Regions from separate parts of the Shewanella sp. LZH-2 genome, predicted to be linked through region 2. Evidence: predicted binding sites of a transcription regulator. Region 2 holds the regulator's gene; each other region holds the start of a gene.
What was found. Region 2 encodes LexA, which represses DNA repair genes until DNA is damaged. Its sites were predicted from a motif close to TACTGTATNNNNATACAGTA; they were not measured.

Region 1 (3,181 bases), 2.2 Mb from region 2:
CAATACCGATATCTTTTACTTTACCAACGGTTAAGCCTTGGTATTTGACTAAGGTTTTGCCCACGTCGATCCCCGTGGCACTGGGGAAGTGGATTTGAATTTCAATGCCCGATTCTTTGATGCTCTTAATACCCAGCCATGCGCCAAGCGCGAGCGCCACAATCGGGAGCAGCCAAATCGGCGAAAAGAGCTTTTTCTTCACAACTTTTGGCGATTCAATTTGTGTCATCTTGAGGTTCCAGTCGATCCCAGAGTAAACGAGTGTCTAAAACTTTTGCGGCAAGTTGCGTCAGTAAAATCACCAATGCAAATGCCGTGGCCGCAGGTGCAGGCTTTGCATCGAGTAATTGCCCCATATTCACGAGGGCAACGGTCAGCGAGATCACAAATAAATCGAGCATCGACCAGCGGCCAATCCACTCAATAACATGAAATCCCACCATAAGTTTTTGCTTTGAAATTGGTAGGTTGAAACTGATAGCACACAGATAAGTGGCTAAGCCGATAATCTTTACCCAAGGCACTAAAATACTGGCAATAAACACAATAATGGCGATGGGTAACATATCCGATTGGACTAAATGAACAATTCCGGAAAAGATCGTATCGTGACGTACCTTTCCCTGATTGGTGAGCACCGTAATGGGATAGAGGTTGGCTGGAACCAATAAAATGGCGGCAGTGATAAGCAGCGCCCAACTTTTTTGTAAGCTGTTGTAATCGCGGACCTGTAATTCTGACTCACAACGACTACAGTGGCTATCCTCACTGCTATTGAGTTGCCTACAAACGCGGCACAAACACAGGCCTAAATCCTTTCCTTGCTGCTTCATATCAGTGATGTTCCTGCATAAAAAGACCCCACATATGCTCAATATCGTATTCACGCTGTAAAAACAGGGTGACTAAAAAAAGCATGGTGAAGCAAAAGGTACCCATTCCAAAATAAATATCCGAAAAATCAGACAATTGAAATGATGAGACGAGGAAGCTAATCACATAAATCTCAAGCATTGTCAGCTGCGAAAGGAACCCCTGAAATGTGAGTAATTGTTTGAGACTATGGCGCCAAAATGGGCTCGCAAGCCCCCATTTTATAATCAAAATTTGCGCAAGAATCGATAGGATCAATAAACCAGGGCCAACCACTGCGGCAGCAAGGACGGCTAATCCGACCACCCAATAACCTTGATCGAAGACGGCAAAAGCGCCTTGAAATACCGTTGTTGTGCGAATACTGCCCAGAAAATGGATTTCTAGCACAGGAAAAAAGTTAGCAGGAAAATAGAACACCAACGCGGTAATGCACAGTGCCAACATGCCATTTACTGAACAGTATGGGGTGTCATAAAGTGCGGTGTTGCAACGCGGACACAACGCTCTGACCCCAGTTGGGAGGGCACGTTTCCGAATGGCCAAGTCGCAGGAACGACAGAGGATTACAGAGTTTTCTGCTGTATTGTCATGCATATAAAAATATTATATTAGCCCCAAAGCCACTGAGATTGAGCAAATAATCCGAAAACAACAAATTATAAGGTGAGATATCAAATTGATTGACCCATCTCCACAACATAAAGCGCAGTCATAATATCAGAATAATCAGAACACTTGCATCACTAGTTCACTTTATGTCATTCTGGTTACTGTATATAAAAACAGTGCGAGGGCGGTCATGGCAGTTATTACACAGTTTGTCGTGGTAAGAGAAGGGGTAGAAAAGATGACATTCACATCGAAAAAGGAGGCTGATGCCTACGATAAGATGCTCGACATCGCTGATAACCTCATTCCATTTATTCAGAAAGCGGAACTTGGGATTGATGAAAGTCTAACCGAACAGCTCGCATTCTATTTTGCTAACAATAAAGATGAGCTAACAAACTTGCTTAAAGGCGTGGTTCAAGTTAATAGTACGCCAACAAAACCAAACACAGCCAAAAAAGCGTCTAAGAAGGACGATGCTGCTGAATAATTTTTAGGAAGCATATGAAACCGCAATTTTATGAATCACTGAACCGTCAAGCGTTAGCGTTACTCGAAGGCGAAGATGATTTAGTGGCTGCCATGGCTAACTTTTCAGCCCTGCTTAATGACAACCTAACCGAACTAAACTGGGTAGGTTTTTACGTTATGCGCGGCGAACAGTTAGTATTAGGCCCATTCCAAGGTAAAGTGGCTTGTACCCGCATTCCGATGGGTAAAGGCGTGTGTGGCACTGCAGCACTGGCTAATCAAACTCAACGGGTTGCCGATGTGCATCAATTCGATGGACATATCGCCTGCGATGCGGCCAGTAATTCCGAAATTGTTATCCCTGTTCGCGCTAATGGTCAGGTGATTGCTGTACTGGATATTGATAGCCCTATTTTTGACCGCTTTGACGAAGAAGACCAAAAGGGCTTGGAATTATTGGTAAAAAGCTTCGAAAACTGCCTATTTGCTTAATTTGCGTACAATAACGCATAATTCATAGTCGCAATCGGTGGCGTGCGCCTTATAATAGCGCATGCCCTGATAAGGCTTGTTTGGGCATGGCCCGAATAAACCTGAGAGGTTTAGCCGTAAAAAATGGTTAACTGATATTTTTTAACTTTAGTTAACTCGGCGAGAATGTTAATTTGTACTTTGGCTCAATTGTGAGCTTAACCAAGATAAACGACACGTAAGAAGCTGATTTATATCACCTCGAATTCGATGTCCCTTTTTAACTGTGGAAGTAATGATGGAATCAACAGATAAGTTGACCGACACCAACGCAATTTTGGCGTATTTGTATGAAACATTTCCTTTGTGCTTTATTGCTGAAGGTGAAACTAAGCCATTAAAAATCGGATTGTTTCAAGATTTGGCTGAAAGGTTGGCTGATGATTCTAAAGTCAGTAAAACTCAACTGCGCGTGGCGTTAAGACGTTACACTAGCAGTTGGCGTTACCTCAAATCGGTAAAAGCTGGTGCCCAGCGTGTGGATCTTGATGGTCAGCCTTGTGGCGAGCTAGAGCAAGAACATATCGATCATGCTCAAGCCATGTTGAAAGAAAGCCAAGAAAAAGCCAAGGCTAAGCGTGCTGCTCAAGCTACCAAAGTGGCTCCGGCTGGCAAAGCTCCAGCGAAAAAGGCCCCTAAGAAAGTAGCTGTTCCTGCCCGCAAGACTGAGCGTCCTGCCAAAGTGGCTCCTAAG
Region 2 (3,181 bases):
TGCTCGCGGCTTCTTCCTGAATCGCCTTGCGTAAGGATTCAGATTTCAGCAAGGAATGGAATAACGCCTGACGATTAGGCAACACAGGCCCCGTCATCACCTTACGTTGGCGGCGAAAATGCACTCTCGCTACTCGAGCCAATTTATGGGCAATGCCCATATCGGTACCATGTTCGTCGGCCATGTAACGCAGCGATACCGCATTAGAAAATTGCACAAAGTTGTGACGGCCCAAAAATAGGATCATCAAGCACTTACGTAACCAAGTAGGGTTCTCGCGCTCAAGCACTGCCGCCTTCATGGTGTCGTCTTCTTTACCCGGAGTACGACCCCAATACAGACTCACAGGCACCAGCTGGATATCTAACTCTGGCTTTTCCTTATGGACGGCCAACAAACGCATAAAACATTCGAGGAATGGCTCATTGCTGGCGCGTTCACCAAATAAGGGCTTACGACCTTCAAGGCATACCACCCGTGGCGCCACAACGCCATTCACCACCAGCGGCTCGTAAGGGCTTGGCAAACCAAGTTTCGTGGTGATCTCGCTTAACGCAGCAATATCACTCAGGGATTCTGTTTTCATTACATAAGCAAGCGGTCTGGAGGCATCCAGATTCAGATCGGCAAAGGGATCCTGTGGCACAACAATAGTGTGCACTAAGTGCTTTTGGATCCAACGTAATGATTTCAACCAAAGAGAGTCTTGTTTAGGCATTATTCTTATGCAATGTAAGTACGTTCATTAGCCCCATAGAATACCAGATTCTAGAGAATATACCCAAACAACCTAAAGATGCAGGATTCAGCAGCTGATTTTAATGACTTAGTAACGCACTTTAGGCAACGCCATTTATTGCTGCCGTGCAAATGGCATTCACCCCATAGATGACGATTACGGTTATTTGCAGATCTAGCTGACCAAGTTAAAAGTGGTTAATACTTGCACTACAAATAATACTGTATATACTAACAGTAACTGTATAGAAAAACAGGAAAGACCATGAGACCGTTGACGCCACGCCAAGCCGAAATTTTAGAGCTGATTAAACGTAATATTGCCGAGACTGGCATGCCACCCACTCGGGCCGAAATTGCCACCCGTTTGGGTTTTAAAAGTGCAAATGCCGCAGAAGAACACCTTAAGGCATTGGCGAAAAAAGGCTGCATCGAGATCATGCCTGGTACTTCCCGCGGGATCCGTCTCCCTGTAGAGGAAGAAGATAACCGCGAAACAGGCTTGCCACTGATTGGCCAAGTGGCAGCGGGTGAACCTATTCTCGCCCAAGAGCATGTCGAACAGTATTACCAAGTCGACCCCAGCATGTTCCACCCTGCTGCCGATTTCCTGCTGCGCGTAAAAGGCGACAGTATGAAGAATATCGGCATCCTTGAGGGTGACCTGCTTGCCGTTCATAAAGTACAACAAGCGCGCAATGGACAAGTTGTTGTTGCTCGCGTTGATGATGATGTAACCGTAAAACGCTTTGAAAAAAAAGGTAATTTAGTCTACCTACATGCCGAGAATGAAGACTATTCACCGATTAAAGTCGATTTGAGTTTCCAAAGTCTAACAATTGAAGGGCTCGCCGTAGGGGTGATCCGCAACGGAGATTGGCTATGAACAAACTATTAGGTAATGCCCCGCGTCACCCCGGTTTATGGCTCGATACGGTTCGAGATACAGAGACCGACTGGCAGCATACATCAATAGTCACTATGCCAACTCAGAGCCAAGGGCGCCAAGAGCTGACACAGCTGAGCAAACAACTTGCCCAACTGAGCCAACAGGGAAGATGGATAGTGCTCATCAACCCACCTAGTATTGGCTACAAGCAGCTATTAGCAAACGCAGGTGTGCGTATGGATCGCGTACTATTGGTTCACGCAAAAGATGAGGTCGAAACCCTTTGGGCGATGGAAAAAGCCTTAACCAGTGGCACATCTAGCGCAGTGATTACTTGGATTAACGCCCTAGATACTCGCGATAATCGTCGCCTACAAATTGTAGCAAAGAGCGCACGTGCAATGGGTATCGTGCTTGAAGGTTCAACGAATGACCAACCTTCTAGCACCAATCTCACACAATCGGCTAAATTTACTCAACCCGCATTTTTCAGCTCTGTTCATTAAAAATTTTTCACACCGTATTTAGCCTTGAAAGCCGCCTCACCTGTGAATGTGAGGCTTTTTTTTGGCAATTTTTCAGACAATTAGAAAAAGAAGTGATCTTGATCAATTTTTAAACAGCAAGTATGTTTGATTTAGGCGCACATGATATATCGCCTGTTTAGGCAGAAATATCGCGTTATTTTCGAATATCGCTCGCCCACAAAAATTGAGAATAATGGGTTTATTCAGCAGTATGTGCCAGTGTGGCTAATACCAGCAGTAACAATACTTGATCATAAGTAAGCCGCCAACGCACGTTGAAGTCAGAAACACTTTTTTGGGAACTGAAGAGTTTGCATAGAGTTGAGACTTACTGTGTTGCTCTTCTTTGTAGTTGCTATTTGCAATTAGCAGAGGAGAAGTCTTGTGAAGCAATGGTTGTATTGTTTACTCGTGGTGCTATTCGCCCCACCGTTGGCCGCAGCAGACATGCGGTTCAATATGACGCCTGGCGTAACAGAAATCAGTGGCAAGGTATACCACCTGCACATGACGATTCTGTATATCTGCTGCGCGATAGGCTTAGTGGTTTTTGGCGTGATGATTTATGCCATGATCAACCACAGAAAATCCAAGGGCGCGGTCGCGTCACACTTCCATGAGAGTACAAAAGTTGAGATCGCTTGGACGATAATTCCCTTTATCATTCTGATCTTAATGGCGATTCCGGCAACTAAAACTCTGATTGCCATGGAAGACCCCAGCAATGCCGATCTCACGGTAAAAGTCACAGGATCGCAATGGAAGTGGCATTACAGCTATTTCGATCAAGATATTGAGTTTTACAGTATTCTCGCCACACCAAGACCTCAAATCGAAGGTAGTGAGGCCAAGGGAGAGCACTACTTACTCGAGGTCGATAAGCCCCTTGTCCTGCCTGTAAATAGAAAAATCCGCTTTCTGATGACTTCTGAAGATGTTATCCATTCATGGTGGGTACCAGATTTTGCAGTGAAAAAAGATGCTAACCCAGGGTTTATCAACGAGGCGTGGACCCGTATCGATAAAC
Region 3 (3,181 bases), 1.4 Mb from region 2:
CAAACATATGTTGATGGCCATTACCAGCAACTTGAGGTAAATGGGTTACACAAAGTACTTGAGTCGATTCTCCTAGACTACGCAGCATTCTGCCAACCACAGCAGCGGTCGGGCCTGAAATTCCCACATCCACCTCGTCGAAAATCAGGGTAGGAGTGGCAACCTTTTTTGCAGTAATCACTTGGATGCCTAAACCGATACGCGACAATTCACCGCCAGAGGCTACCCGTGAAATCGGTTGTAAAGGCTGGCCAGGGTTGGTTGTGACCATAAACTCTATATTATCGCTGCCATTTACCGACATAATCTCGGGATTAAAATTCACTTCAATGGTGAACTTACCCTTGGGCATGTTGAGTTCGTGGATAGATTGAGTCACTAACTTATCCAGTTCTTTTGCATAACGGGCGCGGCTCTGGCTCAGTTTTTGTGCGTTCGCTAAATAAGCTGTTTTACTCGCTTCAACTTGGAGTTGGATTTCCTCTAACTTAGTTTCATCATCATCGAGGGTTGTGAGTTCCGCTTTGAGTGCCAAATGATGTTCGGCTAATTTGTCAGGGCTAACATGATGCTTACGGGCCAGTTGCATAGCCTTTGAGAGTCGTTCCTCTAAATAGGCAAAATGCGCGGGATCGAGTTCGAGTTTACTCAGGTAATGCTGTAATTCTCCCGCGCTCTCTTGTACTTGAATGAGGGCCTCATTTAACATAGTACTGACATTGGTTAATGCGGGATCATAGCTTTGCAAATTTTCAGCAAGGCTTACAGCCTTGTTAAGCAGTGACTCAATATTGCTCTCTTCGCCATCAGTGAGTAAATATAGGCTGGCTTGGCAGCTATCCACCAGTTCAGTGCCATTGGCGAGGCGTTTATGCTCTTGCTCAATGTCCTCAAATTCACCGACCTTGAGGTCGAATTCATCTAGCTCTTCAACTTGATATTGCACCAGCTGTTTTCGGGCAATACGTTCATGCTGTGAGGCTTCTAATTGCTTGAGTTCGGCTTCGATTTGTTTGCAGCGTTGATAGCTTGCTGCCACTGTGTCTATCAGTAGTCTGTGATTGGCGTAGCTGTCGAGCAAGGTGAGTTGATGCTCACTCTTTAGCATAGCGTGGTGGGCGTGCTGACCATGGATACCGACCAGCAATTGCCCGAGTAATTTCAGTTGAGTTAACGGCACAGGATTGCCATTAATGTAGGCGCGTGAGCGGCCATCACTGCCAATAGTTCGACGCAGAATACACTCATCATCAAGTTCGAGATCGTTATCTTCGAGCCAACGTTTGGCAAGGGGAACATCGTGTAGTGAAAATCGAGCACTGACTTCGGTTTTACTTGCACCAGGGCGAACGCTGCTGGCATCGGCACGATTACCTAGGCACAAACCTAAGGCGTCGATGGCGATGGATTTACCTGCGCCGGTTTCACCAGTAATGCTGGTCATACCGGGACGAAAATCCAGTTCGAGAAAACGGACGATAGCGAAATTATTGATGCTGAGTTGGCAAAGCATAATGAGTTCCTGTCGAAAAACTTACCAAATCACTGTATTGATAAACAGTATATACTGATTTTATATACAGTAAAGTGGCTTTGGGTAAATATTCGACACATTGCAATAAGCTAGAGTTTAATCGCTTGTTTATGAATAGGTTTTAACAAGTTGTTCTAAAATAGGTAAGCTAAAAAAAGTCACTATAGTGCCAAATAATATCCCCTGCGCACTGGTTGAGGCTTGGGTGTTATAGCGCTGAGCAAGTAAATAGACGCTGGCCGCCGTAGGTAAGGCACTGAGGATTACACCCATCACTAAGTAATCTCCACTAACGCCAACGCTTTTAAGCATGAAGAAAACCAATGCGGGTTGTAGGATTAATTTAAAGAGGTTGATAAGGCTAAGTTCGATAAGATTCGTCAGGCTAAATACCTTGCTATCTTTTTGGTAGCGCATGGCTTTGGCTAATACCATGCCAACGGCAAATAAAGCGCAGGGGCTTGAGGTATTGCCAATTTGTTGGATCATCATCGCTACGCCAGAGGGCAGTGTTATCCCCAATGCCGAAATTGCAATGCCGATAAAGCAGCCGATAACGATGGGATTTTTAACCACAGCTAAACACATGATCACTACGGCGTGGTGTTGTCTGTGGGTATTTGTCGTAAGCTCCAGCGAGACCAAGGCCACGGCAAACATAAGCACGGACAATAAACTGGCTATGGCGGCGGCAACTAGGGCGCTTTGTTGTTCAGGAAATATAATCACCAGCAGCGGAATACCAATAAATGCGGTATTGCCAAAGGTGGCATTTAAGGCGCGCACGGCGGCAATTGCATGCTGTTTAGGATTGAAAAGTAAGGATATACCAACACAAATCAGATAAATCATCAGCATGGCGGCGCTATAGCCTGCAATAAATCCCCATTGCAGAATTTCTTCAATCGGTTGCTGGGCCAGTGCAATCAAGAGAATGGCAGGAAACGCAATATAGTAGACATATTGATTGAGCACTTGGTCGGTTTCTACTGGGAGAAAACGCAGTTTTTGTACAAGTGTGCCGAGCAGCATGATCCCGAAGACGGCAAACAGAGGGGTTAAAATGGTCATATCCCTCACTCATCCTTTTGTGTTTTTGCTTTCCCGCAAGAAGACGTTGTGGGTGCGCTAGCAGGGAATAATACCTAGGGTAATTGACGATAATCGGTGTTAGCGCAGTAAACTTATTGGCAAAATAGCATAGGATTAGCCTTGGAAGCTATTGCGCTATGGTCGTAGAAATGAATAATTCTACGTTTAAAACACAATGAGTTAGTGCCTTATATCTGTGAGCGGCACTCACGCTAAACGATGGGATTGAACATGGCTGATGATGTTGGCGCTGAGCTGCAGTTAATTTATCTGTTTGTGCATTTGGTGAATGCGGGCAGTTTTTCTCAAGCCGCGAAAGTGCTCGATATGCCTATCGCTACTGTGAGCCGTAAGCTGGCCAAGCTTGAAGAAAAGCTCGATAAGCAATTGTTTATGCGAAGTACCCGCAAGCTGCGATTAACCGAGGAAGGTTTAGCGTTATTTCAGCGATATCAGAGTGTGATTGCGCAGTTCGATGAACTCAGTGGCATTGGCAGCGATAAACCTGAAGGCACATTGCGGATAGCTGCGCCAATCTCAATTATTTCAATTATC
Region 4 (3,181 bases), 1.8 Mb from region 2:
TAAAGGCTTTGGGGGGCTGAGTTTGCTTCTCGACCAATTCACCTTGGTTGCAGTGAAGGATTTGTCCTAGGGCCAAAGGCGGTAAAATGCCACAAAACACCTCATCTTCTGCATCCTTATCGGTACTTTTATCATCAGTGTTTTTAAGCGATTCTCGCCCCGTAGACTCTTTATGTTCATCAGCTTCCCGTGCAAACAGTTGTTTCCAACCTAGGGATTTATCCTGTCTAGCCTTCGTTTTAAAGAGACCACCTTCAATGGTCACTTCGACCGCAGTTTCACTGTAGCAATAGGCGGGGTAAAACTGCGCCAAATACTGGCGGGCAATATGTAGATAAAGCTGCCTTTCCCGCTGGCTTAAACTGCCTAAATTGGGCTGTTTTTCCGTTGGAATAATGGCGTGGTGGGCATCGACTTTTTTATCATCCCACGCCTTAGATTTAAGCCGAGGATTCGGCGCCTCAGCGTGTGCGACTAACTCGGGCCCCCCCCCCATAATGGCCGCTAATACACTGCTTGCTAGACCATGTTGCTCTGTAGGTAAATAGCGGCTGTCAGAGCGCGGGTAGGTAATCAGCTTATGGCGCTCATATAAACTCTGGCAGGTATCGAGCACGTCCTTAGCGCTCATCCCAAACCGCTTGGCTGCATCAATTTGCAGTGCCGATAAGCTGTAGGGTAATGGCGGATTCTGCTGTTTATCCTTAGTGCTTAACTGGGTCACTTTGGCGGGTTTATCGGTGATCCGACGCACCACATTTTGTGCTAAGCCCTTAGCAAGCACTCGCCCTTCTTCGTCCATATAAGGTAAACAGGCTTCACTGGGTTGCCACTTCGCAGTGAAAGATTGTTGTTTATCCGTTACTAAATGCGCTAAGACTTCATAAAAGGGTTTAGATTGAAATCGCGCGATTTCCTCATCGCGGCGCACGATAAGCCCAAGGAGCGGGGTTTGCACTCGACCGACGGATAGCACGCCCTGATAGCCGACCTTTTTCCCTTGGATGGTGTAGGCCCGTGTCATATTCATGCCATAGAGCCAATCGGCACGGCTCCGGGCAAGTGCAGAAGTAGACAAAGGAATAAACTCACGGTTACTACGAAGTTGCGACAAGGCACGTTTCACCGCCTGCGGGTTTAAGTCGCTGATAAGGAGTCGCTGCGTTTGCTGTAATTTATCGCCCGTCACGCCCAAATAGGCGATTACTTCATCAACCAATAATTGCCCTTCCCTGTCTGGATCACCCGCATTCACTAAGGTATCGGCCTGTTTTACCAGCTTTTTAAGTACAGTGAGTTGGCTACGGGTCGCGGCCTTAGGTTTAAGCTGCCACTTCTCGGGCACTATGGGTAAATGCTCAAACTTCCACGATTTGAACTCGGGGTTATAGGCATCGGGCTCGGCCTGTTCAAGCAAATGCCCAACACACCAAGACACGCAGTTTCCTTGGGCGTCTTCAATAAACCCGTCACCTTTTTTGTGGGGTTTTGGTAGCACATCGGCGATTGCACGCCCAAGACTTGGTTTTTCAGCAATATAGAGGATCATATCTACATTAAACACTGGATATAATTACAGTGTAATTTAGCCCAAAGCAGACAAGAGTGCAAACAGCCTTCTTTAGCTCAAGAGCCAATTTAGTTCGTTAAGCTCTAACTGAACACTAAAGCTGTGTAAATTTAGTTGAGAATTATTCTCATCTAAATTTATTATTCCTTCCATCACTTAAAGAGGAATCAGGAAAAAGAGATGAATACACTGACGTTGCCCTATCATGCTAAACCCGCATTTAAACCAGCATTAGTATTAAGATTCAATCAATTAATGCTATTTCATAGCCTCTTATTACTGGCATTAAGTCTGCTTTGTGGGATGGGTCTTGAAACATTAAATCTTGAGGTTCCGTTCCTCTCTTGGGCTTTTATCCTGTTTCTACCTGTAGCTGTAAGTCTATCTTTGCTATTAAAACATCGCGTTAGCCGCCGTAGCCTGGCATGGCTATTTGGACTGTGGATGCTGTTATGGCTGGTAATTTAAGCCAAGTTTTGTTTGCCTTGCACAAATACCGTCCCCGCTATCCACTTTGGCTGAGTTAATAGTCTCAATCAATTCGCCTTATCTCCCCCGCTTTTCTCAATGATTCAAGTTACTAGATTACAAATCTCAATGCAGCAGAGATAACACGCTGCCAAATAAAGCTCCTCAGTAACCCCATCAAATTAAGAACGTTAAATTATCAAATATTTAACAACTTTAGCTATGAAGTGACTAAAAAAATCGTTATGTTGAAGCTCTTGGACGCACACACGCGTTTTAACCTTAGGCCTAATTGGCTGTTTAGTACCCAAAATCACCTAAAAAAATCTTAAAAACTCTGCAAAAAACAACAGAATATTGGAGTTGAATTATATGAATGAGATTGTTAATGCGGTCAACAATATCGTCTGGAGTCCCGCGCTCGTTTATCTTTGCCTCGGTGTAGGACTCTTTTTCTCCCTGCGCTCACGCTTTTTACAGTTACGTCATTTACCCGAAATGATCCGTCTAATGTTTGATGGCAAAAGCACCGATGCTGGCGTGTCTTCCTTCCAAGCTTTAGCCATGACCTTAGCCGGTCGTGTTGGTACAGGTAATATCGCTGGTGTTGCCACGGCGATTACCTTTGGTGGCCCTGGCGCTCTTTTTTGGATGTGGATGGTAGCGTTTCTGGGCGCAAGCTCAGCATTCGTTGAATCCACCTTAGGACAAGTCTACAAAGAAAAAATCAACGGTGAGTACCGCGGCGGCCCCGCCTTTTATATTGAAAAAGGCTTAGGCATGAAGTGGTACGCTTGGACATTTGCCATTGCGACCATTTTTGCCTGCGGGATTTTACTGCCTGGGGTACAAGCCAACTCGATTGGTTCAAGCTTAAAAACCGCCTTCAATATTGACCCTAATGTCACAGCAGCCATTCTTGCGATGCTATTAGGTTTTATTATTTTTGGAGGGGTGAAACGGATTGCGCAGTTCGCCAGTACTGTAGTGCCTTTTATGGCGCTCGGCTATATCATTGTCGCCTGCGTGATTATCGCCCTTAACATTGACCAGCTGCCCGACATTATTCTGCTGATCCTAAAAAGTGCCTTCGGACTCGATGCAGGCTTTGGTGCGATTTTAGGTCTTGCGATTATGTGGGGG

Region 1: a site for LexA is predicted at 1,645-1,664, ahead of JM642_RS08910 (YebG family protein). Genes of this name have one in related genera too.
Region 3: a site for LexA is predicted at 1,544-1,563, ahead of recN (DNA repair protein RecN). Genes of this name have one in related genera too.
Region 4: a site for LexA is predicted at 1,562-1,581, ahead of JM642_RS07430 (DNA topoisomerase III). Genes of this name have one in related genera too.

Annotation. Positions count from the first base shown of each region.
Region 1 is NZ_CP069350.1:1,978,889-1,982,069, forward strand. It holds gene JM642_RS08895 (MlaD family protein) at 1-229, opposite strand, end outside; gene JM642_RS08900 (paraquat-inducible protein A) at 216-833, opposite strand; gene JM642_RS08905 (paraquat-inducible protein A) at 835-1,470, opposite strand; gene JM642_RS08910 (YebG family protein) at 1,676-1,975, shown strand; gene JM642_RS08915 (GAF domain-containing protein) at 1,990-2,448, shown strand; gene proQ (RNA chaperone ProQ) at 2,726-3,181, shown strand, end outside.
Region 2 is NZ_CP069350.1:4,432,798-4,435,978, forward strand. It holds gene plsB (glycerol-3-phosphate 1-O-acyltransferase PlsB) at 1-718, opposite strand, end outside; gene lexA (transcriptional repressor LexA) at 1,004-1,624, shown strand; gene JM642_RS19435 (SulA-like leucine-rich domain-containing protein) at 1,621-2,133, shown strand; gene coxB (cytochrome c oxidase subunit II) at 2,539-3,181, shown strand, end outside.
Region 3 is NZ_CP069350.1:1,246,060-1,249,240, forward strand. It holds gene recN (DNA repair protein RecN) at 1-1,513, opposite strand, end outside; gene JM642_RS05600 (AEC family transporter) at 1,643-2,605, opposite strand; gene lldR (LysR family transcriptional regulator LldR) at 2,858-3,181, shown strand, end outside.
Region 4 is NZ_CP069350.1:1,640,403-1,643,583, reverse strand. It holds gene JM642_RS07430 (DNA topoisomerase III) at 1-1,549, opposite strand, end outside; gene JM642_RS07425 (hypothetical protein) at 1,751-2,038, shown strand; gene JM642_RS07420 (alanine/glycine:cation symporter family protein) at 2,411-3,181, shown strand, end outside.